DNA from 2 places in the Telluria sp. ZT3P26 genome. Region 1 is predicted to be linked to the other one. Evidence: predicted binding sites of a transcription regulator. Region 1 holds the regulator's gene; the other holds the start of a gene.
The links. The regulator NrdR, encoded in region 1, represses ribonucleotide reductase genes. The targets are predictions, from matches to a motif close to CACNANATNTNGTG.
Positions count from the first base shown of each region.

Region 1 (15,560 bases):
GAGTAGATCTCGGTATTGCCGTCCTTCGACAGGGCCACGGCCAGCGTCGAGCCGTCCGGCGACCACGATGGCGCCGAGTTGTTGCCCTTCTGGTTCGAGATCACGTTGCGGCGACCCGTCATCAGGTCTTGCAGATACACGACCGGCTTGCGGTCTTCCATCGAGACGTAGGCGACTTTCGAGCCGTCCGGCGACCACGATGGCGAAATGATCGGTTCCTTGCCCTGGGTGGCGATGACTTCGTTCTCGCCATCGGCGTCCGACACGGCCAGCACATAGCGCTTGGCGCCGCTGTCGGCCTTGACGTAGGCGATGCGGGTCGAGAAGATGCCGCGCACGCCGGTCAGCTTTTCATAGACGTCATCGGCAATGCGGTGCGCCTGCAGACGCGTGTAGCGGGGCTGGACTTCGCCGCCCATCTGCGAGATTTCGCCGCCCTTGACGGTGTCCATCAGCTTGTAGCGGATGGCAAAACGGCCATCCGGTTGCTTGGACACGCTGCCGACCACGAGCGCGTCGGCGCCGCTGGCCTTGAAGGCAGCCAGGTTGATGCTGCCAGCGTCGCGGTCGCTGATGACCTGGCCGGCGTCGATGACCTTGAACACGCCACTGCGCTCGAGGTCGGCGCGGATGACGGCCGAGACCTTGTCGGGTGCGACGGATTCGTCGGCGAAGGCCGCAATGGCGACCGGAATCTGGTTGCTGCCGACACCGGCGATTTCGATTTGCAGCTGCGCATTGGCTGCCGATCCCATGGCGAGGGAAGCGCTAAACAGCAGGAAATGGATTTTTTTCATAGTTTCTCTTGTAAAACTGGTTCGAACCGAATCAATCGTAATCGCGCATCGAGAAATTCACGTCTAGCGTACGCTCTACCGTCCCGTCCTTCTTTTTGGGCAGTGGCGATGCTTTCTTGATACCATTTTCCACTGCCCTGTCAAATTCTGGCACACCGCTGCTTTTCACCAACCTGACCGACATGATTTCACCGGTCGGCAACTGGTCGACACGGAACGTGGCGCGCGGATTGCCCGACACATCGGTGTTACCCGGATAGGCCGTGCTGCTCTTGATGGCCGCCGTGATCGCGGCGATATAACCGCCATCCGATTTCGGGCCCGTCGACTTGGCGGCGCTGCCGCCACTGCCCATCGCGCCAGCCATCCGCTTGAGTTCATCGGCACGCAGCTTCGCGAGTTTGGCGTCTTCGGCCGCGGCCGCCTTGGCCTTGGCCGCGTCCGCTTTCTTCTTGTCGGCAGCAGCCGCCAGCTGATCGGCTTTCTTTTTCTCGTCCGCTTCTTTTTTCTTTTCCGCCGCGGCCAGCGCTGCCGCTTTCTTGTCGGCTTCTTTTTTCTTCTCGTCCGCTTCCTTCTTCGCGAGCAGCTCTTTTTCTTTTTCTTTCAGCTTGCGCTCGGCCTCGTCCTTCTTCTTTTGCTCGGCGAGCTTTTCTTCACGCTCGCGTTTTTCCGCGTCACGCTTCTCGGCCAGCGCTTTTTTCTTCGCTTCCTCGGCCTTGCGTTCCTTTTCGCGCTGCAGCGCGATGTCCGGCGCCGGCGTCGGTGCCGGTTGCTCGACCACCGGTAGCGGTGGCGGCGGTGGCGGCGTGCGCACGGGTTCCGGTTCCGGCGCTGGTTCCGGCTCAGGGGTTGGCTCTGGCTGCACCGTGGGCTCGGGCGGCAACTCGGGCGCGGCGGCCGTCTGCACCGACATGTCCCATACTTCGGCCTCGACCGTGATCGGCGTCTTGGCCGTCCAGCTCACGCCGATCCACAGAAACGCCAGCAACGCGGCGTGCACGGCCACTGCCAGCAGGAACGATGGCAGGCGGCTCGGTTCGGGCGGCACGTGGTACGGTACGCCGGCGTTGTCTGGCTTTATTTCGGGCATATTCTAGGCATCAATGCATCGACATCACTGGGTGGCCAGGCCAACCCGGTTGATACCCATCTTCTTGGCTTCCGAGATCAGTTGGATGACGTCGTCGTATTTGCTCTCGCGGTCGCCCGCGATCAGCACCGGATAATCAGGGTGTTCTTCATGCAGTGCGCGCAGGCGCTGCAGCAGGGCAGAGCGGTCGGCCACGTCTTCCTGCGCCACGCGTCCCTTGCCCTGCACGCCGATCGACAGGCGATTTTCGGGCTCGATCGAAATCTGGATATAGGTGTCCGGCGGCAGCGCCGATTTCTCGGCGCGCGGCAGGTTCACTACGCTCGGCGCCTGGTTGGCCGGCACTGCCATGAAAATAATGAGCAGCACCAGCATCACGTCGATGTACGGCACGACGTTGATCTCGGACTTCAACTTGCGGCGACGTCCGCCGCGCATGCTGCTGGAAAAGGCCATGGACAGTCTCCCCCGATCAGCGCGACTGGCGCTGGAGAATGTTCGAGAATTCTTCGACGAAGCTCTCGAAGCGGTTGGCCAGGCGGTCGATATCGTGCGTGAAGCGGTTGTATGCCACCACGGCCGGGATTGCAGCGAACAGGCCGATGGCGGTGGCGATCAGTGCTTCGGCAATACCGGGCGCGACGATCGCCAGCGTGGCTTGCTCGACGCTGGCCAGGCCGCGGAATGCGTTCATGATGCCCCAGACGGTACCGAGCAGGCCGATGTACGGCGAGACCGAACCGACCGACGCCAGGAAGTTCAGGTGCGATTCCAGGGCATCGAGTTCGCGCTGGAACGAGGCGCGCATCGCGCGGCGGGCGCCGTCGAGCACCGAGTTCATGTCGAGCGTTTCGCGCGAGGCTTGCTTGCCCTTGATGAATTCACCCATGCCGGACTCGAAGATGCGGGCCAAGGCGCCGCTCTGGTCGCGCTGGCTGCTGGCGCTCTGATGCAGCGTGTGCAGATTGCCGCCGGCCCAGAAGGTGCGTTCGAACTGCTCGGTCTGCGCACGCGCGGCGCGGATCGCGAATACCTTGCGGAAGATGTAGGTCCAGCTCACGATCGACAGCAGCAGCAGCAAGGCCATAATCAATTGCACCAGCACGTGGGCATTGCCGATCAGGGCGACGAATGAAAGGTCTGGGGTGACGGTCATGGGCGAATTATCTAGGAATGGATTCAGGCGGCACGCATTTTAGCAGCCACGTGGTCGGGCAAGGGGCGTGGGCGCATTGTGGCAATATCGACACAACACACGGTCACGCTGGCCGTATTGAGCAGGGTGTCACCGCGCCAGGCCTGCTGCAGGAACTGGACCGATGCGCGGCCCAGCCTGGCGACGCTGGTCTGGATCGTCAACTGGTCGTCGAGGCGCGCCGAAGCGTGGTAGTCGAGCGTCACGTTCTTGACGACGAAGGCGGTGTTGTCCGCATCGAGCAGGGCTTGCTGCTGCACGCCAAGCGCGCGCAGCCATTCGGTACGGGCGCGTTCAAAGAATTTCAGGTAGTTGGCATAGAAAACAATGCCGCCAGCGTCGGTATCTTCGTAATACACCCTGACTGGCCAGTTAAATACTGAAGACATTGTTACTGCCGATACATGAACATGAGAAACATTCTACGCGAGTTTCCTTCTCGATATGTCCGCTAAAGAACATTGAGCGCGGAAAATACTTACGTAGCCCTCGCACGAAATCGTGCTTTTGGGCAGTAGTAGACTTGAAGCGTAGCAAAAAGACCAATCACTGTAACATTTTCTCACAAATGGCGAACGCGCTTCTGGTTGGCCTGGTCGACACCCGCGCGGAGGCCCGAGCAGGTGTCGCTTGCATCAGGCACGCTTGATCGTGAATGGCGAGAAGCCCTGGCAGGTCGGCATCAGTTCGATGCTGTTGACGTTCACGTGCGGCGGCAGCGTGGCGATCCAGTAGGCGGTATCGGCAATGTCCTTCGCGCTCAGTGGCGTCGTGCCTTCGTACACCTTGGCCGCAGCCGAATCGTCGCCCTTGAAGCGCACGTTCGAAAACTCGGTGCCACCGGACAGCCCCGGCGCCAGATTGGTGGCGCGCACGCCCGTGCCGACCAGGTCGGCGCGCAGATTGAGCGTGAACTGTTCGACGAAGGCCTTGGTGGCGCCGTACACATTGCCACCCGGGTAAGGGTAGTGGCCGGCGGTCGAGCCGATATTGATCACCAGCCCGCTGCCGCGCGCGACCATGTCGGGCAGTACCAGACGGGTCATCGTCACCAGGCCCTTGCAATTGGTGGCGATCATGGTGTCCCAGTCGTCCAGCGGCACTTCGTGCGCCGGCACCGTGTTGAGCGCCAGGCCGGCATTGTTGATCAGCACATCGATCCCTTTCCAGTCGGCTGGCAAGCCGGCCAGCGCCGCCTCGATCGATGCGCGGCTGGTGACGTCGAGCGTCACCGGCAGGGCGGCGTCGCCCAGCTCCGCGGCCAGATCGGCGATGCGATCGGTGCGGCGGGCTGCCAGGATCACGCGATGGCCGTGCGAGACGAAGGTGCGCGCCATTTCGGCGCCGAAGCCGGCCGAGGCGCCGGTAATGAGGACGATCATGATGAATCCTTAAGGTGGGCAATGAGTGCGCGGTGAGACAGCTGAGCAAGAACGCAAAATTGTAGCCGAAATGACCAGCGGGTCGCGGCGGGCGGCCCATTCCCCGCTTTCCTTGCCCTTCAATGGGGAGTTCAGTACAATTTGCGGACTTTACGTCTCACGTAACTGGCGAAACACCGCACGAGCGCCACCGATTGGTGCGCAGCGCGGCAAAGGTGGGTACCCACCGGGGAACGTGAGACGCCATACGCCGTTCGCCTGGGCAGCCATCAACCGGTACGCGTTCGATCGCGGCTGCCCGCGCCCTTTGGCTCCCGCACCCGCACACAGCGCCGCTCGTTGCCTGGAATACTATCGATTGGAGTTTTACATGTTTGCTAAAGACCATACGCTGGCCAATGTCGATCCGGATCTGTGGAATGCCATTCAGAAGGAAAACGTCCGTCAGCAAGACCACATCGAGCTGATCGCGTCCGAGAACTACACCTCGCCAGCCGTCATGGAAGCGCAGGGCTCGCAACTGACCAACAAGTACGCCGAAGGCTATCCGGGCAAGCGCTACTACGGTGGCTGCGAATACGTCGACATCGTCGAGCAACTGGCCATCGACCGCCTCAAGCAATTGTTTGGCGCGGAAGCCGCCAACGTGCAGCCGAACTCGGGTTCGCAGGCGAACCAGGGCGTGTTCTTCGCCGTGTTGAAACCAGGCGACACGATCATGGGCATGTCGCTGGCCGAAGGCGGTCACCTGACCCACGGCATGCCGCTGAACATGTCCGGCAAGTGGTTCAACGTTGTCTCGTACGGCTTGACCGCTGAAGAAGACATCGACTACGAGGCCCTTGAGCGCCAGGCGCACGAGCACAAGCCGAAGATGATCATCGCCGGCGCGTCGGCGTTCTCGCTGAAGATCGATTTCGAGCGCATCGCCAAGGTCGCCAAGGCAGTCGGCGCCTATTTCATGGTCGACATGGCCCACTATGCCGGCCTGATCGCTGCGGGCGAGTACCCGAACCCGGTGCCGTTCGCCGACTTCGTCACCTCGACCACGCACAAGTCGCTGCGCGGCCCGCGTGGCGGCATCATCCTGATGAAGGCCGAGCACGAGAAGATCATCAACTCGGCCATCTTCCCTGGCATCCAGGGCGGCCCGTTGATGCACGTGATCGCCGGCAAGGCCGTCGCGTTCAAAGAGGCGCTGACGCCCGAGTTCAAGACGTACCAGCAGCAGGTCGTCAAGAACGCCAAGGCACTGGCCGACACGCTGACCGCGCGTGGCCTGCGCATCGTGTCAGGACGCACCGAATCGCACGTGATGCTGGTCGACCTGCGCGCCAAGAACCTGACCGGCAAGGAAGCCGAAGCGATCTTGGGCCAGGCACACATGACCTGCAACAAGAACGGCATCCCGAACGACCCGCAGAAGCCGTTCGTCACGTCGGGCATCCGCCTGGGCAGCCCGGCCTTCACGACGCGTGGCTTTGTCGAAGAAGACGCCGTCACCGTGGGCAACCTGATCGCCGACGTGCTGGACAACCCGCACGACGCCGCGACCATCGAGCGCGTCAAGGGCGAAGTCAAGAAGCTGACCAGCAAGTACCCGGTCTACGCTGCCTGATTTGCTGCTCTGCCTTCGCGGGCCGGTTCGCCGGCCCGGTAGTCGTCCCACGTAGTCTTGCAGCCCCGGCGCCATGAAATGTCCCTTTTGTCAGCATGAAGATACACAAGTCCTCGATACCCGCGTATCGGAGGAAGGGGACGCTATCCGGCGCCGGCGCCGCTGCGGCAAGTGCGACAAGCGCTTTACCACCTATGAGCGCATCGAACTGTCGATGCCGATCATCGTCAAGAAAAACGGCAGCCGCACCGAGTTTGCGTCGTCGAAGCTGCGCGGCAGCCTGATGCTGGCATTGCGCAAGCGGCCCGTGGCAGCCGAAGCCATCGACAAGGCCGTTGCCTCGATTGAAGAAAAGCTGCTCACCAGCGGTCTCCGCGAAGTCGATACCGGCCATGTGGGCGAGCTCGTGATGCAAGAGCTCAAGGGCCTCGACAAGATCGCGTATATCCGCTTCGCGTCCGTCTACAAGAATTTTGAAGACCTGGATTCCTTCCAGGCAGCGCTGGCCGAAGTCGGGCATCAGCACAAACTCGACAACTAATCCCTTCCCGAGGTTCCCCGAACGGCGCGGCGTACGCTTGCGCCGCCGCACGGGTGCGCGAAGCCGGCCTGATAACGTCAAGGTTCGTTATCGGGAGGCTCGCATGCGTCACCAGTCTCAGTGCGGTTTCACGCTCATCGAAGTGCTGGTGGCGCTGTTCGTGCTCGCCATCGGTGTCGTCGGCGCCGGCGCGGCGCACCTGGTGGCCGAGCGCACGCGCCAGCAGGCGGCCTTGACGGCCGAAGCGGCCCAGCTCGCCAATTCGCTGGCAGCGCGCATGAACGCCAATGCGCCGCTGGCCAGCCTGCCCGATGCGGGCAATCCCTATCTGTCGCTCGACTACGACGCCGTCGCCGACGGCCCGCCCGTCGCCGCCGCTGCGTGCTTCGGCAGCGCCGCATGCGATCCGCTGGCGCTGGCGGCGTTCGACCTCGATGAGACGCGCCTGCTCGTGCACGGGCGCTTTCCCGGCGGGCGCATTGCCGTCTGCCGCGATGCGGCGCCGTGGGATGCCGGCAGCCACCGCTATCAATGGGCATGCAGCGGCGGGGCGCAGGCGGGGGTGGCGATCAAGATCGGCTGGCACGGCAACGATGACCTGCCGGCGTTCGTGCTGATGGTGGCGCGATGACGCGCGACCGGCACCTTCGCGCGCGCCAGCCGGGTTTTACCATCGCCGAGTTCATGGTGGCGATGGTGCTCGGCCTGGCCGTGCTGCTGGCGGCTGGCTCGCTGCTGATCGGCGCGACGCGGGCGCACGCGACGCTGCTCGAAGCGGCCGAGATGGACGACGCCGGCCGCTATGCACTGGATGCGCTGGCACGCGCCGTGCGCCTGGCCGGCCACGTCGACTGGGCGGCGCACCCAGTGCCAGACCCGGCAGTCCCGGCTGCCATTGCCGGGCTGGATGCGGCCTCGCTGACCTATGCCGGCGCCGGGATCGATGCGCCGCTGCCGCTTGCCGTCAACGGCAGCGACGTGCTGGCGCTGCGCTTTGCCGGCACCGGTGCGCCACCGGATGGCGATGGCGGCACGCTCGACTGCGCCGGCTTTCCGGTCCATCGCGACCAGGAAGGGGGGAGCATTTTCTATGTCACGCGCAATGCGCAGGGCGACGCCGAACTGCGCTGCAAATACCGGGGCGCCGGCAGCTGGTCGTCCGATGCGGTGGCAGGGCATGTCGACAGCTTCCAGGTGCTGTACGGGCTCGATACCGATGGCGATGGCGCGCCCAACCGGTACGTGAACGCCAGCGCGATCCGGGCGCTGGATGCGGCGCTCGTGCTGGCCGGGTCGACGCTGGATGAGCGTGACGCCGACCTGCGCACGCGCAGTCACTGGAAGCGTGTCGCGAGCGTGCGTGTGGGCCTGCTGCTGCACGGCCCGCGCCAGGCTGCCGGCAGCGGTGCGAGCCTGGTGCACTGGTTGTTCGGGCCGGGCTACGACGGGGCGCTGGCTGCCGCCGATCCGGGTGCCAGGCTGGCGGCGGCTGACCTCGACAGCGAGGGCGATGCGCGCATGCGCAAGGTGTATGGCGCGGTGATTGCGTTGCCGATTGCGTTGCCTGTGTTGCCGTCGGCGCCGCCCGCTGTACCGCCCGCCGGGCCGCCCGCGTCGCCACCCGCAGGGCCGCGCGCTGCACCTTCCATCGCGCCGTCCGTGGCCGCGCCTTGAGCCGGGCATGCGCAATCGACGTTCACCCAACCCCCGGCGCCAGGCAGGCATCGCGCTCATCACTGCGCTCGTCCTGATGCTGGCGGTGCTGATGACGGGCATTGCGTCAGCGCGTGGCGCGCTGCAAGGCACGCGGGGCGCTGCGTACGAACGCGATCGCGTGCTGGCGATGCAGATGGCCCAAGCCGCCCTGGTCGATGCTGAACACGATATCGACGGCGGCGCGGCGCCGGGATCGGCGCGCGCCAATGCGATCGTCGGTGGCAGCGCGGATGCGTTCATCGGTGGCTGTCTCGGCGCCCGCCCGTATAGCGGCCTGTGCGCGCACGACGCCGACCCCAACCGCCAGCTTGCCCGACTGGCCGCTGATGACGGGCCGGGTATCGGCTTCGGCACCTTCACCGGCGCCACGCTGCCGACGGGCGAGGGCGGCTTGCCGCTCGCGCTGCCGCGCTACCTGATCGAACTGATGCCGGCCTCCGGCGAAGGGCAGCTGTACCGCATTGCCGCGCACGGCGCCGGCAGCATGCCAGGTGCCCAGGTCGCGCTGCAGGCCTATTACCGCAAACCACCCGATGGATCGCGCGGCCGGCGCGTCGGCTGGCGCGAGGTCGGCAACTGGTCGACACTGGTTGCCGCCGCAGCCGACTGAGCCACCAGAGCACACAGGAGAACACTGCATGACACGGGATCGCAAGAAGGGCTTCACACTGATTGAACTGCTGGCCGTGCTGGCGATCATCGGCATCCTGACATCGGTTGCGTATCCGTCGTATGCGCGCCAGATCGTCAAGGCACGCCGGGTCGAGGCCCAGCTGGCGCTGCTCGAGCTGATGCAGCGCCAGGAACAATATCGCGCGCAGCATCACACGTATGGCGCGTTCTCGATGGCCGCCAGCGCTGCCGATACGGGCCAGTTTCGCACCTGGCTTGGCAACAGCGCCGCCGCCAGCGCGTATGAGCTTGACGGCGACGCCTGTCCGGGCCAGCCAGTTGCTGCGTGCATCCTGCTGCGCGCGCGGCCGGGCACGGCCAACGTCAACGCTGCTTTTGCCGATCCCGAATGCGGCACGCTGACGCTGGACAGCACCGGGGCGCAGGGCGCCAGCGGTGCATCTGCGCGCTGCTGGCCATGACAACCCCCGTCGTGAAGTCGCTGCCCCGATCCGCCCCGCGAGCCCGCTGCAGCGGCGTGTCGCTGGCCGAACTGGCCGTGGTGCTGGGCATGGTGGCCATCACGGCGGCGCTGGCGGCCCCCGGCCTGCACCGGATCGTGCAGGGCCAGGAACTGCGCGTGGCTGCCAGCGACCTGTACAGCGCAGTCCAGCTGGCCCGCTCGCAGGCGATTGCCCGCAACGAGCCGGTCATCCTCACGTCCAATGACACAGCCGGCATCGACTGGTCGCGCGGCTGGACCGTCTACGTCGACCGCGACAACAATCGCCAGGCGGGGGCTGGCGACGAGATCCTGGCCGTGCGCGCCACGCTGGCGCAGGGCGTGCAGGTGAGCTATTCCTTTGCCAGCGCTGCAGCCCCGCAATACATCGCCTACAATGGCGCGGGGCGCAGTTGCAGCGATACCAGCAGCGCCGCCGCGCGGCCGGGCACGCTGTCGCTGTTCCACGGCGGCGGGGTACGCCGTATTAAAATCAATATGCTTGGTCGCCCGCGCCTGTGCAACCCGGCCCGTGACGCCGGCTGCGACGGCGCCGCCGCACCGCCCTGAAATGAGCCTGCAAACAAGCCTGAAGCAAGCCGAAAACCAGCGCATGCCACAACGCGCATCGATGAAAGACCACGTGACCCACGACAGCCGACCCATTCTCAACGACACCGAAGGCATGGCCGCGGCGCTGGCCTGGGCGGCGCGCGGCATGTTCATCACGGCGCCCAATCCGCGCATCGGCTGCGTCATCGTCAAGGATGACGTCGTCATCGGCGCCGGCCACACGCAGCCTGCCGGCCAGGCGCACGCCGAAATCCAGGCACTGCGCGACGCCGCCGCACGCGGCAACGATGTGCGTGGCGCCACCGCCTACGTCACGCTCGAACCCTGCAGCCACCATGGCCGCACGCCGCCGTGCTCGGAGGCGCTGATCGCCGCCGGCCTGGGCCGCGTGGTCGCGGCGATGGTCGATCCCAATCCGCTGGTCGCCGGGCGCGGCCTGGCGCAGCTGGAAGCGGCGGGCATCGCCGTGCGCTCCGGGATCATGGCGCGCGAAGCGCAGGAACTGAACATCGGCTTCTTCTCGCGCATGGTGCGCGGCTTGCCGTGGGTGCGCCTGAAAGTGGCCGCCAGCCTGGACGGCGCCACGGCGCTGGCGGGCGGCGAAAGCCAGTGGATCACGGGCCCCGATGCGCGCGCCGACGGCCATGCGTGGCGCGCGCGCGCCAGCGCGATCGTCACCGGCTTCGGCACCGTCAAGGCCGACAACCCGCAGCTCACCGTGCGCGGCCTTGCCACGCCGATGCAGCCGCGCCGCGTGATCGTCGACAGCCGCCTGGAGATCGATCCCGATGCCCACATCCTGCAGGGCGAGCCGTGCTGGCTCGTCGCGGCGGCCGGGCAACCGGGCGACGAGAAAGCCGCCGCCTTGCGCGCCGCTGGCCACGAAGTGCTGTACCTGCCGAATGCCCATGGCAAGGTCGACCTGCCGGCGCTGATGCGCGAACTGGGCCGGCGCGAAGTCAATGAAGTGCATGTCGAAGCGGGCAGCAAGCTCAATGCGTCGCTCGTGCGCGAAGGCTGCGTCGACGAATTGCTGGTCTATTTGGCGCCCAGCCTGATCGGCCCGGGGCAGGGCATGTTCGACCTGCCGCCGCTCACGCAACTGACCGAACGGCGCCAGTTGCGCTTCCACGACGTCACGCGCGTGGGCGACGACCTGCGCATCCTGGCCCGCTTTGCCGAAGCTGCCCAATCATCCTCTGCTACCCCCAACAAGGAATAACGTCGTATGTTTACTGGAATCGTCGCCGCTGTCGGCACCATCACTTCCGTCGCGCCGCTGGCCGGCGGCCTGGACGCCGGCGTGCGTCTCGCCATCGATGCCGGCCCGTTGCCTCTGGCCGACGTGGGCCTGGGCGACTCGATCGCCATCAACGGCGCCTGCATGACCGTCACCGAAAAGAGCGCCACCGGCTTCACGGTCGATGTCTCGCGCGAAAGCCTGAACAAGACCGTGGGCCTGGACGCGCCCGGTGAAGTCAATCTCGAGAAGGCACTGACACTGGCCGAGCGTCTGGGCGGGCACCTGGTGTCGGGCCACGTCGATGGCCTGGGCGTCGTGCACAGCTTCGAGCCGGTCGGCGAATCGCGCGAACTGATCATCGATGCGCCGCACGAGCTGGGCAAGTTCCTGGCCTATAAAGGTTCGATCGTCGTCAACGGGGTCTCGCTGACGGTCAACCGGGTGCACGACCTGGAAGAGGGCGGCCAGAAAGTCTGCCGCTTCTCGATCAACCTGATCCCGCACACGATCGAAGTCACCACGCTGCGGCACCTGGCCGCCGGTTCGCGCGTCAATCTCGAGATCGACCTGATTGCGCGCTACGTCGAGCGCATGCTGGCGGCCACCACCGCCAGGTAATCGAGCACGCGGTTTGATGCCACCGGCTTCGTGAAGTGCGCGTCGAAGCCGGCGGCGCTTGAGCGCGCCAGGTCGTCCGGCGCGCCCCAGCCGGAGACGGCAACGATCGCGCAGCGCTCGAGCCCGGCGATCTGCCGCAGGCGGCGCGCCACCTCGTGGCCCGACATGTCCGGCAGCCCGATATCCAGAAACGCCACGTCCGGCAGGCATTGCGCCGCCATCTGCAGCGCCTGCTGGCCGTCATGGGCAAGCGTGACGTCGTGGCCCTCCATCTCGAGCAGTATCGACAGCGTCTCTGCCGCATCGACATTGTCGTCCGTGACGAGAATGCGCAGCGGCCCGACCGGCGCGCCCTGCGCTGCTGGCGCGTTGCCAGGCGCAGGTGCCACTGCCGCCTGATCGAGCGCGAGTCTGACCACGAATGTGCTGCCCTTGCCGATGCCGTCGCTGTGCGCGCTGACGGCGCCGTCGTGCAGGGCAATCAGCTGGCGTACCAGCGACAGGCCGATGCCCAGGCCGCCCTGCGCGTGCTTGCGGTTGCTGCCTACCTGGCTGAACATCTCGAACACCGATTCCAGCGACGCGGCCGGAATGCCGACGCCGTTGTCGGTCACGGTAATGACGGCGTCGGCCCCATCCTGCGTCACGCGCAGCGACATCGCGCCGCCCGGTGGCGTGTACTTGGCTGCATTGGTCAGCAGGTTGCCGACCACCTGCGCGATGCGGGTGGCGTCGGCCAGCACCGGCAGCGGGGCAGCATTGAGCTGCAGATCGAATGCGTGCTGCTTCTGTTCGATCAGCGGCAGGCTGGTCTCGACCGCGTCGGCCACGATCGCATTGAGGTCGACGCGGGTTTTGCGGATCTCCACCTTGCCATTGGTGACGCGTGCGATGTCGAGCAGGTCGTCGATCAGGTGCGCGAGTTGCCGGACCTGGCGCTCCATCATGCTCCGGACGTTGGCAATGGCGCCGGCGTCAGCGGGCCCGATACGCATCAGCTCCAGGCCCGTCAATAGCGGCGCCAGGGGATTGCGCAGTTCGTGCGCCAGCACGGCCAGAAATTCGCTCAGGTTGCGGTTGGCCCTGGCCACTTCGTCGAACAGCTCGCGCTGCCGGGACTCGGCCAGGCGCAGGGCCGCCTCCGTGCGTTTGAAGGCGTCGATGTCGGTGACGATGGCCACGTGGCCGCGGGTGACGTTGTCTCGCCCCTTGAGCGGTACGGCGGCCACCTGGGTCCAGATCTCGACGCCATCGTCGCCCAGGTAGCGCGCTTCGATGCCGGGCACGACGCGTTCGCCGCGCGCCGCGCGCGCGCCGGCGAAATCACGGCGCTCCACAAGCCGGCCATCATCATGGAACGCGGTCCAGCGCATATAACGCTCCTCGTCCAGCGACGGCAGCACGCCGGTGGGCAGGTAGCGGTGCATTGCCTGGTTTGACAGCAGCAGCTTGCCGTCCTGGCCGGCCACGGCCACGCCCACCGGCAGGGCGTCGAACATCGTCACGAGCGTGTCGCGCGTTTCGTGCAGCGCCTGTTCGGTTCGTTTGCGGTCGCTGATGTCGAGCACATTGCCGACAAAACCCAGGAAGTCGCCGTTCGCCGCAAAGCGCGGCTGCCCGGTCGCGATCACCCAGCGGTAGCCGTCGACGGCATGCCGCAGGCGATGCTCCATGCTGAATGGCGCGCGGCGCGCATTGGCATCGACGACCGTGTGCAGCGCCGCGTCGCGCTCGTCGGGATGCACTGCCGCCGTCCAGCCGAACGCCAGGCTCGTCCCCTTGTCCTGGGCCGTGAATTCGTGCCAGGCGCGCGACAGGAACGAGAGTCTGCCATCGGGCTCGGTCACCCACAGCATGGCCGGCGCGGCATCGGCCAGGTCCTGGAAGCGCGACTCGCTGCGCGCCAGCGCCCGTTCGGCCAGGCGCCGCTGCAGGATCGCGGCGGCCTGGTTGGCGGCCACGCCCAGCAGCAGGCGCTCGTGCTCGGACGGAAAGCCGGCGCGCCGCGCGCCGATGACCACGACGCCGGGATCGCTGCCGATGCCGAAGCGGGCGGTGCCGAACTGCAGCGGCGCGTCGTCGTTTTGCAGTTCGCCCGACTGCATGGCGGCATCGAGCGCCGCACGCGCGGCGGGCAGCAGGCTGTCAGTCGCGTCGCGCCGGACGCGGATGATTTCCAGTGCATCGGTCTCGCCCTTGCCCGGCAGGTGGATACCGACCAGGTCCAGGTTCAGCGTGCTGAGAAGGACGCCAGCCAGGCTGTCGATGACGCCTTCCGGCGGAAGGTCGCCCCAGACGGCTGGCAGGGTGGTCATGGCCACCAGGTCGCGCGTGGTCTTGCGCAGGCGGTCGATTTCGGCGCGGTACTCGTCGGGTGAATGCATGCCGCAGCGCCCGCCTATTGCGCAGCGCTGGCCGGCGCTGCGCCTGCCAGGCGACGCGCTGCGAGCTCCTCGAGCATCTCGGCCGGAGGCACGAAGAACGGATTCTCCTGCAGGATGCCGCCGATGATCACCATCGGGTGGGTGCGCAGGATGTCGATCACGACATCGGCGCTGAAATGCGTCAGGTCGTAGGTGCAGACGATCGGGTTGTGGTGCTCAGGGAGTATCTGGTTCAGGCGCGCCTCGTATTCGACGATGTCGTGGGCGTCGGGACGTGAGCCGGGCGACCAGGCCATGTCGGCGATATTGCGCGAGACGGTGCCGGGTGGTGCGTCAGCCGGCGCGATCAGCGCCAGCAGCGTGGCGATCATGCGCTGCTGGTCGAACCTGCCATCCTGCAGATAGGTCTCGTCCCAGGTGTGCACGGCAAGCTGGCCTTGCACCTGGGCGGCGTCAAGGTCCACGCCCGCCTGCGCCAGCCGGGCAAGGTGCATGTCGCGCTGCGCCGGGTTGACGATGTGGGCAGCCAGATCGCCGCGTTCGACGCCTTCCAGGATGAACGGCAGCAGCACGCGGTACTTTTCTTCGTCCGTATGAAAAAAGGCGCAGGCATGGCACGCGTGGGTGAGGGGCTTGCCGGCCAGGTGAACCGGGTTATCGGAAATGCGCATGGTGTTTCACCAGTAGAGCGCCGGTGATGCCTGGCGCCGGCGTTGATCTGTACGTGGGCGGATGCCCGCTGCCACGGCAGCGTGCACGCACAGTATAGACGATGCCCGGCGCCACGCGAACGGTCGTGCGAGGCTCAGGTGCCGGGTGTTGCCGGCACGTCCTGCCTGCCCGTGGCCGGCGCCCTGGCGACGTTCGCGGCCTTGGTGGCCAGCTCGGGATTGAGCACCACCTGCACATAGTTCTTCGTATCGAAGTAACGCCGCGCCGCTGCCTGCACGTCCTGGGCCGTCAGCGCGCCCACCTGCTGCTCGACCTTCAGGATCGACGCCGGATCGGTGCCTTCGGTCAGGCTCGATTGCAGGTTCGCCACCCAGTAGCCATTCTCGCGCAGCGAGCGGCGGTGGTTCTGGATCCAGCCGGATTTGACTTTCTCCAACTCGGCGGCGTCCGGGCCGTTCTCCTGCAGGCGCCTGATCTCGGCAAACGTCGCGGCCACGACCTTGTCGACGTTCTCGGGGCCGGTCGGCAGGTTGATGCCGATTGAGTAGTTCCCATACGGGATCTTGCTGAGCGCACCGCTGGCGCCGCCGCCGTAGATCATCGCCATCTTCTCGCGC
Region 1 covers NZ_JCASII010000005.1:249,156-264,715, forward strand. Annotated here, with positions in the region: gene tolB (Tol-Pal system beta propeller repeat protein TolB) at 1-797, opposite strand, end outside; gene tolA (cell envelope integrity protein TolA) at 829-1,887, opposite strand; gene AC56LN_RS17555 (biopolymer transporter ExbD) at 1,912-2,343, opposite strand; gene tolQ (protein TolQ) at 2,360-3,043, opposite strand; gene ybgC (tol-pal system-associated acyl-CoA thioesterase) at 3,067-3,471, opposite strand; gene AC56LN_RS17570 (SDR family NAD(P)-dependent oxidoreductase) at 3,718-4,464, opposite strand; ZMP/ZTP riboswitch at 4,616-4,735, shown strand; gene glyA (serine hydroxymethyltransferase) at 4,835-6,082, shown strand; gene nrdR (transcriptional regulator NrdR) at 6,156-6,623, shown strand; gene pilV (type IV pilus modification protein PilV) at 6,727-7,254, shown strand; gene AC56LN_RS17590 (PilW family protein) at 7,251-8,297, shown strand; gene AC56LN_RS17595 (pilus assembly PilX family protein) at 8,305-8,949, shown strand; gene AC56LN_RS17600 (type IV pilin protein) at 8,978-9,433, shown strand; gene AC56LN_RS17605 (GspH/FimT family pseudopilin) at 9,430-10,023, shown strand; gene ribD (bifunctional diaminohydroxyphosphoribosylaminopyrimidine deaminase/5-amino-6-(5-phosphoribosylamino)uracil reductase RibD) at 10,139-11,248, shown strand; gene AC56LN_RS17615 (riboflavin synthase) at 11,255-11,887, shown strand; gene AC56LN_RS17620 (hybrid sensor histidine kinase/response regulator) at 11,848-14,271, opposite strand; gene AC56LN_RS17625 (MEDS domain-containing protein) at 14,286-14,942, opposite strand; gene AC56LN_RS17630 (M16 family metallopeptidase) at 15,077-15,560, opposite strand, start outside.

Region 2 (15,560 bases), on a different contig from region 1:
ATCCGAAGTCAAGGTGATCGAATGAGCTGGACTGAAGTCGTCATCGAACTGGCGCGCGAACACGCCGAGGCGCTGTCGGACGCCCTGATGGAAGCCGGCGCGCTGTCGGTGTCGGTGGAAGACGCCGACGAAGGCACCGAAGACGAAAAACCGCTGTTCGGCGAGCCGGGCATGGAGCCGACCGAAGCGGCCTGGGATCACAGCCGCGTTGTCGCGCTGACCGATGCCGATGCCGACCAGCTGGCGATCGTCACCGAGGCCGCGCAAGCGATCCGGCTGCCCGTCGTGCCGGCGTTCACCACCCGCAAGGTGGAAGACGCCGACTGGGTGCGCCTGACGCAGTCGCAGTTCGAGCCGATCCACATCGGCACCAATATCTGGGTCGTGCCGAGCTGGCACGTCGCGCCGGACCCGAACGGCCTGATCCTCGAGCTGGACCCGGGCCTGGCCTTCGGCACCGGCAGCCATCCGACGACGCGCCTGTGCATGGAGTGGCTCGAAGCCCATCCTGCGCCGGGCAAGTCGGTGCTGGACTACGGCTGCGGTTCGGGCATCCTGGCGATGGTGGCCAAGAAGCTGGGCGCGCAGGACGTGGCCGGTGTCGACATCGATCCGCAGGCGATCGAGTCGGCCCGCGCCAATGCCGAGCGTAACAACGTCGCCATCGACTTCTACCTGCCTGACACGTTTGCCGCTTCCGGCAATGCGCGCCATGCGAGCGGCAAGTTCGACATCGTCGTGGCCAACATCCTGTCGAGCCCATTGAAGCTGATGGCGCCGATGCTGGCTGGCCGCGTGGCCGATGGCGGTTCGCTCGTGCTGTCGGGCGTGCTGGCACGCCAGGCCGACGAAGTGGCCGCAGCCTACGCACCATTCATCAAGCTGGGCGTCTGGGCCGAGCAGGATGGCTGGGTCGCCCTGCACGGCACGCTGGGCCAGGACACACCGCCGGCGCGCACTGCTACTGCCGGCTGAAGGCATGGCGCTCGCCACACAATGCCCCCACTGCGGCACGCAGTTCCGCGTCGCCGCGGACCAGCTCAAGCTGCGTGGGGGCATCGTGCGTTGTGGCGCATGCCAGCAGGTTTTTGACGGGAACAGCGCGCTGATCGATCTGGCGGCCGGGCCTGCACCGGTTGTTGCGGCGCCTGCCGATACGCCGGTCGACGTTTCTGCCCCTGATACTTCCCCTGCCCCCGTCGACGAGACGCCGGTCGAGACGCCGGTCGAGACACTTGCCCCGGTGAGTGAGCCGGCCGTGCCGCAGGAACCAGAACTGGCGCCGACGCCGCCATCAACGCCCGAACCGGACACCCTCCCCGCCCCCGAGCCAAGCCGCGAACACACGGCAGACTCGATCGGGCCGCCGACCCTGCTGCTGCGCGAATCGTCGGGCGGCTCGCCGCCGATCGCATCGAACGTACCCGCCTCGCCGCGCAACCGCGCTGCCGAAGCGCGTGCACGCCGCGTCAAGGCTGCACCGCCGCGCATTGACGAGGCGCCCAAACCACCACCGCCGCCGAAGCCGAAACCGGACGTCGATGAACCCGAGTTCGTGCGCAGCACGCGCCAGCGCGAAGCCTCCAGCAAGACGACGCGCACCGCGCTGGCCGTCGGCAGCATGCTGCTGCTGATCGCGCTGGTCGTGCAGGGGGCGTTGAGCTTCCGCGACGTGCTGGCGGCGCGCCATCCGGGCCTGCGCCCGGCGCTGGTCTCGACCTGCGCCCTGCTCGGCTGCAGCGTCAACCTGCCGGCGCGGCCGGAGCAGCTGGTGATCGAGACCGGTGAACTCATCACGCTGGGCGGCAACGCGTATACCTTCAGCACCGTGCTGCGCAACCAGGGCGACATGGCGCTGGCCTGGCCCAGCCTCGAACTGACGCTGAACGACCTTGACGACAAGCCGCTGGTGCGCCGCGTGTTCGCCCCGCGCGACTATGCCGGCGCCGCCGCTGCCGCGCCCACCGGGTTCGCCGCACGCGGCGAGCAGCAGGTGCGCATCCATTTCAGGCTGGAGGGCGCAGAGCCGTCCGGCTACCACATTGCAGTGTTCTATCCATGAAAGCCACACCATGACCAAAACCGCCCTGATCTGCGGCTCGCTCGCGTTCGACAAAATCATGCAGTACCACGGCCGCTTTGGCGACACGCTGCTGGCCGACCAGCTGCACCGCGTGAACGTGTCGTTCCTGGTGCCGACGCTGCGCACCGAATACGGCGGCTGCGCGGCCAATATCGCCTACAACCTCAAGCAGCTGGGCGGCGAGCCGTTAATGATGGGCACCCTGGGCCAGGACGGTGGCGACTACCTCAAGCGCATGCAGGAACAGGGACTTGAGACGCGCGGGATCCGCACGATCCCCGAGGCCTATACCGCACAGTGCTTCGTGACGGCCGACCAGGACAACAACCAGATCAACGCCTTCCACCCGGGCGCGATGGAATACTCGAACCAGAACAACGTGGCCGACCAGGGCGCGATCCGCGTGGCGATCATCTCGCCCGACGGCCGCGACGGCATGATCAAGCATGCGCGCGACTGCGCCGCGCAGAAGGTGCCGTTCATGTTCGATCCGGGCCAGCAACTGCCGATGTTCTCGGGCGAAGAACTGATCACGTTCATCGGCCAGGCCAGCTACCTGGCCTGCAATGACTACGAATTCGAGATGGTCATGGACCGCACGGGCCTGAGCCATGCCGACATCGCGGCGCGCCTGGAGGCGTTGATCATCACGCGCGGCGAAGCCGGCTCGGACATCTACGCGAACGGTGAGCACATCAAGATTCCAGCCGTGACGGCCACGAACGTGGTCGACCCGACCGGCTGCGGCGACGCCTACCGCGCAGGCCTGCTGTTCGGCATCACCAATGACCTGGACTGGGCCACGAGCGGGCGCATCGCCAGCCTGCTGGGCGCAATCAAGATCGCCTCGGCCGGTGGCCAGAACCACCGCTTCACGGCGCAGGAATTCGACGCGCAGTTCGAGCAGGCGTTCGGCAGCAAGTTCCGTTAAGCCGAAGGCGCGGCCAGCGCCGCGTCGGACATAAAAAAAGGCCTCTGCATGCAGAGGCCTTTTTTACGATCGGGTGGTTCAAACGTAGCCGAACACCTGCCGCAGCACAAACAGCAGGATCTGAATCAGCACGAGCGCCACCAGCACCGACAGGTCCATGCCGCCGATCGGCTTGACGACGCGCCGGATCGGCTGCAGCAGCGGCTGGTTGAGAGCGTGCACGAACGGCGCCAGCGGCGCATTCGGATTGACCCAGCTGAAGATCGCTTCGATGATCAACAGCGCCATGAAGCCGTACAGGATCCACGTCAGGAAGCGGTGCAGCGCGTACAGCAGCATCGTCTCGCCGCTGGCACCGGCCAGCAGCAGCACCGTGCTAGCCACCAGGACCACCAGGAAGGCGCCGATGAGGCTTGCCCAGTCGTAGCCGCGGGTGCCGGGCACCACGCGCCGCAGCGGCATCACCAGCCAGTCGGTGATGGTGTGGACGAACTGGCGAATCTGGTCGGGAAGACGCACGCGGATGGCATTCGTCCAGAAGCGCAGCAACAGCACCCCACCCAGCAGGCCTGCAACGATGTCGACGATAAACTGAAGAATGGACAGCACAGACTCTCCTCAAAAAAAAACCGCTGTGCGAAGGATCACACAGCGGCATTGTGCCTGAAGCGCGCCCCACTTGCCATGCTGCACGAGGCGCGCGGCAGGCAGGGCGAGGTTGGCGATTACGGACGGCTGCTGGTCGGGAACGGCCAGGCGGTTGGCGCGATCACGCTTTTTGCTGGCGCGGCCGCTGGCGCTGCCGGCGCGGCGGCAGGCGTGTCGCCCGCTTTCGCGTCAGCCGCTGCTGGCTTGGTGGCGGCCTTCTTGGCGGCTGGCTTTTTCGCTTCCGGCTTGGCGTCGGCCTTCACGTCTGCTTTCATGTCAGCTTTGGTATCGGCTTTCGCGTCCACTTTGACGTCCGGCGTCGTGTCGACCTTGACGTCGGCCTTCGTATCCGACTTGGCGGCGACTGGCTTGGCAGCGACTGGCTTGGCGGCAGCTGGCTTGGCCGCGACGGTCTTGGTAGCGACGGTCTTGGTGGCGGCTGGCTTGGCAGCGACAGTCCTGGTCGCAGCAGTCTTGGCGACAGCAGGTTTGGCGGCAGCGGTCGTGGTGGCAGCAGCCTTGGTCACGGCTGGCGTGGCTTTTTTCACGGCCGGCTTGGCCGCAGTGCTGGTCACGGTTGCTTTTTTCGCAACGGTCTTGGCAGCGGTGGTTTTATTGGCTGCCGGTTTGGCGGCGGCTTTGGTCACGGTCGCTTTTGGGGCCGCAGGTTTTGCCGTTACTTTGGTCGTTGCTTTGGTCGCGGCTGCTTTTTTGGTCACCGGTTTGGCAGCGGTCTTGCTGGTGCTTGCTTTTTTAGCGACCGGCTTGGCTGCTGCTTTGGTGGTGGTTTTCTTTACTGCAGTTTTGGTCGCTGGCTTGGCGGTCGATTTGGCAGTCGATTTAGCCGGCGATTTAGCAGCCGACCTGGTGGTCGATTTAGCGGTCGACTTGGTCGTGGCCTTGGCCGTGGTTTTCTTGGCTGCAGGTTTTGCGGCCGGCTTGGCTGCGGCTTTCTTTGCTGCTGGCTTGGCCGCTGGTTTGGCTGCGGCTTTCTTCGCTGCTGGTTTAGCTGCTGGTTTCGCTGCCGCTTTCTTCGCTGCCGGCTTGGCCGCCGGTTTCGCTGCTGGCTTCTTTGCTGCAGGCTTGGCTGCCGTCTTGGTTACTGACTTGCTGGCCGATTTAGTCGCCGACTTGGTGGCTGGCTTGGTTGCCGTCTTGGTTGCTGGCTTGGTTGCTGCCTTGGTTGCCGGCTTTGCAGTCGTTTTTGCAGCGACTTTCTTTACGGTCGGCTTGGCTGCAGTTTTAGCGACAGCTTTCTTTACCGTGGTCTTTGCTGCGGTTTTAGGCGCCGCTTTCTTTACTGCTGGCTTTGCTGCAGTCTTGGCGGTCGATTTAACCGTTGCCTTGGCGGCCGTGGTTTTGGGGGCCGTGGTTTTGGTCGCGGCAGTTTTGGTTGCAGTGGTTTTCTTTGCAACAGGTTTTGCCGTGGTTTTTGCCACTGGCTTGCTCACTGCCCGGGCTGCCGGCTTGGCTGCTGCCTTGGCGGTGGTCTTGGCGGTGGTGGTGGTCGCGGCTTTTTTCGCGACTGGTTTCTCTGCTGCAGCCTTTGCGGTCGACTTCGTCGTGGACGAAGGCGCGCTCTTCACTGCTGCCTTTACAACTGTTTTTTTAGCGGTTGCCATTTTAATTCTCCTTCATCTGCGATGAGAAATACGCTCAGGGTTTAAAACCCGCCAGGCCCGTGTTGACCCAGCGAGTTATTCATCGGCGCAAACCGTCAATCGATATGCGCCAATGAATCCGGCACCGGCTGAACTGCTGCAACTCCTCACAGTTGCAGCGCTTCAGCCAACGTCGACAGGTTACTGTTCCAGCGTCGTCACATCGCTACCCTTGCAGGTGCGAAAAGAAAAAGCCGCCTTGCCTGAGCAATTGGTCAGGCAAGGCGGCTTGTTCTTTTCGCTTCGCGTCCGTGCATACTGTTTGGTTCAGCGCCCTATTATTCGATCGATTTGCCCGATGCCCGCGACAATATCACATCTTCTCGATTTGACAAATTCAATCGCGTAAAGTACGTGGATTCTTTGTGTGCGCGCAACCGTGAATCGGAAACAAGCCGCGCGATATGGCGCGCCAAATAGGCAAGCGCGCCTGAATTGACGGGGATTCTGCAAATCACGCCGGATTAACGCGCGGGTTTCAAGCCGGCGTTGAATCGACTCAGAGATCGAACGGTCCGAACCAATAGATACTGTCGCTAACGCCGCCGCGTTTGGCAATATAGGCCAGCCGTGTTTGGCAATTGACGAATACTGAATGGAACGAGCCGTCCAGTTGTCGCGCCATCCGCTCTACCGGATGGCTGCCAAGCGGTACCAGGTAGACGGACCGTTGCGCTGTATCTGCCGGCGTGCTGGCGGTGGGGGCGACCACCATGTCCCTGGCCACCAGATTGAAACCGTTGCTGGTGACCCGGGCCCGCGCGCCGTCGTCCAGGGCCAGGCACGCCGCATCGCGCGGCGCGCCGCCCACGTAGTCTTCGAGAACCAGCGTCGGCTTGACCGCCGCGGGCGGTGTGCCGGCGCAGCCGGTGAGCAGGGCCGCGCCACAGATGGCCAGCCGGAAGGTATGCGGGTTCATGGGCGTCCTTGTAACCAGGGGATTCCCATCCTAGCGCATGTGCGGTCGCGTGTGGACGCGCATATTCACGTCGTGTCAGCGTCCCGGCGCCACGCGCCACAGCGTGCCGCCGGCATCGTCGACCACCAGCAGCGCACCATCGCGCGCGACTTCCACCGCGGCCGGGCGGCCCCATACATCGCGGTCACTGAGCACCATGCCGCTCATGAAGTCCTGGTACTGCCCGGTGGGCACCCCGTTCTTCATGAACACGCGCACGACCTTGTAGCCGGTGCGCACGCCCCGGTTCCACGAGCCGTGCAGCGCCACGAACACATCGCCCTCGTACGCTTTCGGGAACGCATTCTGCGCGCCTTTGGGCGCGTGATACACCACCATGCCCAGCGGCGCCGAGTGGGCCTGCAGCAGCACGTCCGGGGTGATCGTCTTGCCCTTCAGGTCGGGCCGGTGACCGGCCAGGCGCGGGTCTTCGTTGTCGCCGATGTAGTACCACGGCCAGCCATAGAAGCCGCCCTGCTTCACGCGCGTGAGGTAGTCCGGCGGCAGGTTGTCGCCCAGCGCATCGCGCTCGTTCACATTGCACATGACGTCGCCCGTGGCCGGCAGCACCAGCAGACCGACGCAGTTGCGCAGACCGGTCGCAAACGTGCGGCGGTTCTTGCCGTCCGGGTCGAACGCCATGACGGTGGCGCGGTCCGTCTCGACGCCCCAGGCGCCGCCCACGCCATGCTGGCGCTCCCACTGCGCCAGCGGCACGGGTGGCGTGCGGCCGATGTCGGCGGCGACGTTGGTGGCCGAACCGATCGACAGCAGCAGCGTCTTGCCATCCTTCGAAAACGCCAGCGTGCGCGTCGTGTGCCCGCCGCTGGTCTCGGACAGTTCGGCGATCACGGTTTCGGGCGCCGCGCGTGCCGTCAGGTCGCCATTGCGGTACGGGATGCGTACCACCGAATTGACGCCGGCCACATACAGATACTGCGGATTGGCGCCGCTCGGCCAGAACGCCATGCCGTACGGGCGCGCCAGGCCAGTGGCGAACGCGCCAGCGCTGTCGGCCTTCTTGCCATCGCGCGAACGCAGCACCTTGATCGCGCCCACACCGGTCGCGGCCAGGAACACGTCACCGTTCGGTGCGCGCAGCGCCACGCGCGGCTTGTCGGCGTCCTGTGCGAACACGCTGACCGTGAAGCCGGGCATCACGGTCGGCAGCGTGCCGTTCGGCCGCACCTGCACGCGCGCGCTGTTGCCGGCGCTGTCCGTGGCAAACGGCGCGGCCAGGTCGGTCGGCTTGATGTGCCAGATCTTGCCGGGCTGGTTGTCGGTCCAGGCGCCGGTGCGGTTTTCAGCTTGTGCATCGGCTTTTACAACAGCTGGCGCGGCAGCGGCAGTGCCCTGCAGGCTGGCCAGGTAATCGATCAGCGCGCCGCGCTGTGTCGCATCCGGCACGCCGACCGGCATCGTCGTGCCGGGCACGCGTTTGGCCGGGTCGAGCAGGAACACATCGAGTTCGTCGCGCGTCCACACCGTGCCGTCCGCACCGGCCTTGGCCAGCGCCGCTGAATAATTGAACCCGGCGACACCCGCCGCCTTGCGCCCGATGACGCCAAACAGGCCAGGGCCGGCCAGCGGCGCCAGCCCGGCATCGACCGTGTGGCAGCTGGCGCAGTTGTTCTGGAAGATGGTGCGGCCCGCGGCCACCTGAGGCGCGGCGTGGGCAATGGATACCGTCGCCAGACCGGCGAGCATGAGGGCGTGCAGCAGCAGGGTGCGGGAATGCAAGGGTGTCTCCTGGTCAGGCTTGAAAGACCGCCATCATAGGGTATGCGCGCCGTCACGTCGCGTCGAGAATCGCCTGGTAGTCGCGCAGCAACGCCGCCCGCCGCGGCCGGAAACTGGCACCCGTTGGCGCGAGCGCCGCGATGCGCTCGGCGCGGAACATGCGAAAGTCGTCGCGCAGGCAGCAGCGCGCCAGCACGACCAGCATCCCGTCGAGATAGACGATGGCCAGCGGCCAGATGGTGCGCTTGCTGGCCGCGCCGTGGCGATCGCGGTAATCGATCGCCAGCGCCTCTTCGCGCCAGCAGCAGGCGCGGATCGTGGCCATGTCGGGCAGGCTGGAAAAGCGCTGGCCAAAGCGGTGAACCTGCGACACCGCATGCAGCAGGTGCTGCTGGCCGAGCGACGGCAGGGTTGCCGCCACCTTGGCCAGGACCGCATCGGCAGCACTGGCCAGCGCCGGGTCGCCCATCTGCCGTACTTCGGCCAGGCCCAGTGTCAGCGCCTCGATCTCGATGCGGCTGAATGTGTGCGGGCGCAGCGTGCCGTCGTCCACCAGCGTGTAGCCAAAGCCGCGCTCGCCGCCGATCTCGGCGCCACCCGCGCGCAGGGTCTCGATATCGCGGTAGACCGAGCGCACCGAGACGCCGGTGTCGTGCGACAGCTGCGCCGCCGTGACGGGGGGCGGCAGGCGCCGAAGTGCATCGAGCAGGCGAAACAGGCGCTGTGGGCGGGACATCGGCAACTGACAGAAAGTGGCAGGAGGGATTGCTATCGTAGCACCTGTCTTCCAACCTTCATCAGGAGTTCTTCATGTCCGTCCAGGCTGTCACCCATCTCAACTTCCAGGGCCAGGCGCGCGCCGCGCTGGCCTTCTATCAACAGGTCTTTGGTGGCCAGCTGATGCAGTTCACGTACCGTGACGCGGGCCGCACCGCGAACGAGGCAGACCTGGACCTGATCATCTGGGGCCAGGTCGAGGCGTCCAACGGCTTTCGCATCATGGCCTTCGATGTGGCGGGTGACATGCCGTGGCAGCAGGGAGAAAACGCGTTCTACGTCTCGCTGCGCGGCGACACGCAGCCAGAGATCAAGGCCTTGTGGGACAAGCTGGCCGACGGTGCGGCGATCCTGCTGGAGCTCGCGCCCTCCGGCTGGTCGCCGATGTACGGCATGCTGAAGGACCGGTTTGGCGTCGTGTGGGTGGTCGATGTGGTGGAACACGCGCGCATCGCCTGACGCGCACCAATAGAAAAGCCCGGCTGAACCAACGCCGGGCTTTTTGTGTGTGGCTGACACAGGGCGATGTACGCCCCTGCATCAATCCCAGCTCAGCGTGCCGCCAGTCTGGTACTCGGTCACGCGCGTCTCGAAGAAGTTACGCTCTTTCTTCAGGTCGATCATTTCGCTCATCCACGGGAACGGATTTTCTTCGTTCGGGAACAGCGGGTCGAGGCCGATCTGCACCGCGCGGCGGTTGGCGATGAAGCGCAGGTAGCCCTTGAACATCGGGGCGTTCAAGCCCAGGACGCCGCGTGGCATCGTGTCTTCGGCGTAGCGGTATTCCAGGTCGACGGCTTCCAGGAACAGGGCCTTGATCTCTTCGCGGAATTCCGGCGTCCACAGCTGCGGGTTTTCCATCTTGATCGTGTTGATCAGGTCAATGCCGAAGTTCACGTGCATCGATTCGTCGCGCAGGATGTACTGGTACTGCTCGGCAGCGCCAGTCATCTTGTTCTGGCGGCCCAGCGCCAGGATCTGCGTGAAGCCCACGTAGAAGAACAGGCCTTCCATCAGGCAGGCGAAGACGATGATCGACTTGAGCAGCTTCTGGTCGTTTTCGGTCGTGCCGGTCTTGAATTCAGGGTCGGTCAGCGTCTCGATGAACGGGATCAGGAACTGGTCCTTGTCATGGATCGATTCGATTTCGTTGTAGGCGTTGAAGATCTCGGCTTCGTCCAGGCCCAGCGATTCGACGATGTACTGGTAAGCGTGCGTGTGGATCGCTTCTTCGAACGCCTGGCGCAGCAGGTACTGGCGGCACTCGGGGGCCGTGATGTGGCGGTAGGTGCCCAGCACGATATTGTTCGCGGCGAGCGAGTCGGCCGTCACGAAGAAGCCCAGGTTGCGCTTGACCAGGCGGCGCTCGTCTTCCGACAGGCCGTTCGGGTTCTTCCACAGCTCGATGTCGCGCTGCATGTTCACTTCCTGCGGCATCCAGTGGTTCGCGCAGCCGGCCAGATACTTGTCCCATGCCCATTTGTACTTGAACGGCACGAGCTGGTTCACGTCGGTCTGGCCGTTGATGATGCGCTTGTCATCGGCATTGACGCGCTTTGCCACTTCGGCGACAGGCGCGAGGGCGAGGTTGGCGTCGGCTTGCGGAGCGCTTGGTGCGCTGGTTGGTTCGTCGTCCCAATTAAGCATGGTGGTTCCTTCTGTGGTGCGCTGGCGCAGCGACTGCGGCCCGGGCACGTTGATGCGTTGGTTATTCGTCTTGACGGCGACTGGCGCCGTTGTGTACTTCGCGGAAGGCGCGCCGGCCTTGCAGGCGGCGCGCATTCTCTACGGGATTACTGACAGGCTTCGCATTCCTCGAAACCGTCGTCACCCGGACGCAGGTAGCAGGCGGCGCCGTCTTCTTCGGTTGCTGCTGCCGTATTGGCTGCCGGTGCCGGCGCTGGTGCAACCGGCGCTTTCTCGCCAGCCGACAGGCCGCCGGACAGGCCGCCCGAGACCGACACGGCGTTCAGCGCGCCGGTGCGGGTGGTCGACTTCTCCAGGTGCGTCGCGGCGATCGTGCGCAGGTAGTACGTGGTCTTCAGACCGCGCAGCCAGGCCAGCTTGTAGGTTTCGTCCAGCTTCTTGCCCGATGCGCCGGCCATGTAGATGTTCAGCGACTGGGCCTGGTCGATCCACTTCTGGCGGCGCGATGCAGCGTCCACCAGCCATTTCGGCTCGACCTCGAACGCGGTTGCATACAAATCGCGCAGGTCTTGTGGTACGCGGTCGATTTTCGACAGCGAACCGTCGAAGTACTTCAGGTCGGCGATCATGACTTCGTCCCACAGATCACGCGCCTTCAGGTCGCGCACCAGGTACGAGTTGATCTCGGTGAATTCACCCGACAGGTTCGACTTCACGTACAGGTTCTGGAACGTCGGCTCGATACAGGCCGAGACGCCGATGATGTTCGAGATCGTCGCGGTCGGGGCGATTGCCACGCAATTGGAGTTGCGCATGCCGAACTGCTTGATGCGCTCGCGCACCGGGGTCCAGTCCATCTTCGACGACGTGTCCTGTTCCAGGTACTGGCTGCCGCGTTCGTCGGCCAGCAGCTGGATCGAGTCTTGCGGCAGGATGCCACGGTCCCACAGCGAGCCGGTGTAGGTCTCGTAGCGGCCGCGCTCTTCGGCCAGTTCGGTCGAGGCCAGGTAGGCGTAGTAGCAGACCGCTTCCATCGACGTGTCGGCGAACTGCACTGCCTTGTCGGAGGCAAACGGGATGCGCATCATGTGCAGGCAATCCTGGTGGCCCATCACGCCCATGCCGACCGGACGGTGACGCAGGTTCGAGTTGCGCGCTTTTTCAACGGCGTAGTAGTTGATGTCGATGACGTTGTCGAGCATGCGCATCGCGGTACGGATCGTCTTTTGCAGCTTGACGTGATCCAGGCCATCGCCCTTCATGTGCTGCGGCAGATTGACCGAGCCCAGGTTGCAGACGGCGATTTCATCGGCGCTGGTGTTCAGCGTGATCTCGGTGCACAGGTTCGACGAGTGCACGACGCCCACGTGCTGCTGTGGCGAGCGGATGTTGCACGGGTCCTTGAACGTGATCCATGGGTGACCGGTTTCGAACAGCATCGACAGCATCTTGCGCCACAGATCGAGCGACTCGATCTTCTTGAAGACGGCCATTTCACCGCGCTCGGCCTTGGCTTCGTACGCCAGGTAGGCTTGTTCGAAGGCCTTGCCGGTCAGGTCGTGCAGGTCGGGCGTCTCGGATGGCGAGAACAGCGTCCAGTGCGACTTTTCCATCACGCGCTTCATGAACAGGTCGGGAATCCAGTTCGCCGTGTTCATGTCGTGGGTACGGCGGCGGTCGTCGCCCGTGTTCTTGCGCAGGTCGAGGAATTCTTCGATGTCGAGGTGCCAGGTTTCCAGGTAGGCGCAGACAGCGCCCTTGCGCTTGCCGCCCTGGTTGACCGCGACGGCCGTGTCGTTGACCACTTTCAGGAACGGGACCACGCCTTGCGAGCGGCCGTTGGTGCCCTTGATGCGCGAACCGAGTGCGCGCACCGGCGTCCAGTCGTTGCCCAGGCCACCGGCGAACTTCGACAGCAGCGCGTTTTCTTTGATGGCGTCGTAGATGTCTTCCAGATCGTCGCCGACCGTGGTCAGGTAGCACGAAGACAGCTGCGAGCGGCGGGTGCCCGAGTTGAACAGCGTCGGGGTCGAGCTCATGAAATCGAACGACGACAGCAGGCTGTAGAACTCGATGGCGCGCGCTTCGCGGTCGTCTTCACGCAGGGCCAGGCCCATTGCCACGCGCATGTAGAACGCCTGCGGCATTTCGATGCGCACGTCGCGCACGTGCAGGAAGTAGCGGTCATACAGGGTTTGCAGGCCGATGTAGCCAAACTGCAGGTCGCGGTCGGCGACGATGGCCTTGGCCAGGCGCTCGAGGTCGTACTTGCCCAGTTCTTCGTCGAGCAGCTCGTTGGCGATGCCCTTGGCGATGTACTGCGGGAAGTAGGTCAGGTATTCGGCGGCGGCGCCGGCTTGCGCCACTTCGCGGCCGAAGACTTCCTTGCGGATCGTGTGCAGCAGGATGCGGGCGGTGACCTGGCTGTAGGCCGGGTCTTTTTCCATCAGCGCGCGCGCAGCCAGGATGGCCGACTTGTGCAGCTCTTCGACCGGCACGCCGTCGTACAGGTTCTTCATGGTCTCGGCCAGGATCGCGTCGGCGTCGACGTGCTTTTCGAGGCCGGCGCAGGCGGCGCCGATCAGGTTGATGACCGTGTTGATGTCCAGCAGGCGACGCTCGCCGCCATCGACGACGTGGATCTGCGGTGCGACGACGGCGCCACCGCCACCAGCGGCTTCTTTCGCGGCGCGGCGCTCTTCCATGCGCTTGGCGCGGTACAGCACGTATTCACGCGCGACATCATGCTCGCCCGAACGCATCAGCGACAGCTCGACCTGGTCCTGCACATCCTCGATGTGGAACGTGCCGCCGTTCGGCTGGCGACGCACCAGTGCGGTGACGACGTTGTTGGTCATCTGCTCGACCAGCTCGCGGATGCGCGCCGACATCGCGGCCTGACCGCCGGCGATCGCCAGGAAGGCCTTGGTCATCGCGACCGAGATCTTGTGCGGCTCGAATGCCACCACCGAGCCGTTACGGCGGATGACGCGGTAGTCGCCACGGGCGACGATGTCGGCCGGGGTGGCGCCGGCAGGCGTCGAACCTGGGGTGGCATTCTGGTTGATCGAACTGTTCTGTGCTTGGTGCATTGAGCCTCCAGGAGAGCGGACGGGCCGCCGTTTGTCGTCATGAAAACCGCCCGGCGCTGTGCGCACCCCCGGTTCCCGAACAAACAACTAGCAAATATGTCGCAAAAAAATTAGCAAAACGAATCCCCGCTGGCCGGCGGCCAACAGGCGGCGCACCAGAAAAGCAGGGCAAGAATATTCAGTACAAGTGCAGTGTGGCGTGTTTGAAAACAGCTTGCTGACTAAGGAAACACCGGGTTGGATCCTGGCGCCCTCGTTCCGAGGACTACCACTACATCTAGTGTCCAGCCTTGATATGAGACTAATTGTAGTACCTCAAACCCGCAGCGGCAAGTGAATAAATCCTCAATATTTGGCGTTTTCAAGCGTGTGAACCCTTGACTTTCAAGGGTCGCCCAAACGACGGGCGGCGCGCGGTTAGCGAGCGCTAACATCAGCGGGAGCTGCCGTAGATGAGCTGCTCAAGCAATCATCAGCACGGTGCGGGCCTGCCCAATCGGTGTGCAGCACGCACCAGAAAGCGTTCGCAGAATGACAAGAGTTGGTCACGGGACATGCACCCTGGATGAACCGACAATCGGGTCAATCCTCGGGCGCGCTGATATCCAGCTTCTGCATCTGGTAACGCAGCTGCCGCACACTGATGCCAAGCAGGCTGGCGGCCTGGGTCCGGTTGAACTGGGTCTGCTGCAGCGCGCGGCCAATGATGTCGCGTTCGACCTGCTCCAGATATTCGGGCAGGTTGGCGGGCAAGTCGGCGGGACCGACACCCGGCGGCGCGACCGGTGCGACCGGCGCGACGGCAACGGGCGGCGCGACTGCCGGCGGCGCCAGCTCGGCCCGCGCCGGCTCGATCGGCCGCGCCGCCTTGAGCGACAAATCGCCCACCTCGATCACCCCATCATTGGCAAACGCCAGCGCGCGCTCCAGCACGTTTTCCAGTTCACGCACATTGCCGGGGAACGAATACGCGCGCAGCGCATCGAGCACCCCGGCCCCGAGCGTGGCCTGCCCTGCCCCGGCCAGGCGCTGCAGGATGCCGTTCACCAGCGGCGCCAGGTCGTCCAGCCGCTCGCGCAGCGGCGGCAACCCCAGCTCGATCACGTTCAGCCGGTAGAACAGGTCTTGCCTGAACTTGCCCGTCTCGACGCAGCGCGCCAGGTCCTGGTGCGTTGCGCTGATGATGCGCACGTCGACCGGTTCCTCGACCGTCGCGCCGATCTTGCGCACGCGCCGCTCCTGGATCGCGCGCAGCAGTTTCACTTGCATCGCCAGCGGCAGGTCGGCCACCTCGTCGAGCATCAGCGTGCCGCCGTTGGCCGCCTGGAAGAAGCCGTCGCGCTCGTCGGATGCGCCCGTGAACGCGCCCTTGCGGTAGCCGAAGAACTCGGCCTCCATCAGCGTTTCGGGAATCGCGCCGCAGTTCACGGCGATGAACGGTTTCGCGGCGCGTGAACTCTGGGCGTGGATCTCGCGCGCGGCCAGTTCCTTGCCGCTGCCGGATTCGCCCGTGATCGAGATCGGCGCCATCGAGCGCGCCAAACGGGCGATCTGGGCCCGCAATGCCGCCATCGCCGGCGAACTGCCGATCATGCGCGAGTCGGGTGCAGCACCGTCACCGAGCGCAGCGCTTTCGGATTGCTTGAGCGCCGCGCGCACCATCACGCGCAGCGCGTCCAGCGCCACCGGCTTGGCGATATAGTCGAACGCACCGGCTTTCAGCGCCACCACGGCGTTTTCAGCGCTGCCGTAAGCGGTGATGACGGCCACCGGCGTGCCCTTGCCGGACACGCCGATTTCGCGCACCAGTTCGAGGCCCAGGCCATCCGGCAGGCGCATGTCGGTCAGCACCAGCGCGTAATCGCGCTCGTCGAACAGCGCGCGCGCCTCGCGCAGCGTGGCAGCGCTGTCGACGTCCAGGCCCATCTTGAGCAGCGTGATTTCGAGCAGCTCGCGCAGGTCAGCCTCGTCGTCGAGCACGAGGACGCGCGGCGCGCTCATGACGGCTCCCCGGCCACGTCAG
Region 2 covers NZ_JCASII010000001.1:320,397-335,956, reverse strand. Annotated here, with positions in the region: gene accC (acetyl-CoA carboxylase biotin carboxylase subunit) at 1-25, shown strand, start outside; gene prmA (50S ribosomal protein L11 methyltransferase) at 22-975, shown strand; gene AC56LN_RS01525 (DUF3426 domain-containing protein) at 980-2,062, shown strand; gene AC56LN_RS01520 (carbohydrate kinase family protein) at 2,073-3,014, shown strand; gene AC56LN_RS01515 (YggT family protein) at 3,093-3,623, opposite strand; gene AC56LN_RS01510 (hypothetical protein) at 3,740-4,237, opposite strand; gene AC56LN_RS01505 (hypothetical protein) at 4,218-5,309, shown strand; gene AC56LN_RS01500 (hypothetical protein) at 5,823-6,242, opposite strand; gene AC56LN_RS01495 (PQQ-dependent sugar dehydrogenase) at 6,318-8,021, opposite strand; gene AC56LN_RS01490 (helix-turn-helix transcriptional regulator) at 8,074-8,757, opposite strand; gene AC56LN_RS01485 (VOC family protein) at 8,832-9,257, shown strand; gene AC56LN_RS01480 (ribonucleotide-diphosphate reductase subunit beta) at 9,339-10,445, opposite strand; gene AC56LN_RS01475 (ribonucleoside-diphosphate reductase subunit alpha) at 10,592-13,537, opposite strand; gene AC56LN_RS01470 (sigma-54-dependent transcriptional regulator) at 14,120-15,538, opposite strand; gene AC56LN_RS01465 (sensor histidine kinase) at 15,557-15,560, opposite strand, start outside.
Region 2: the regulator NrdR is predicted to act here: its motif matches at 13,807-13,820, upstream of AC56LN_RS01475 (ribonucleoside-diphosphate reductase subunit alpha).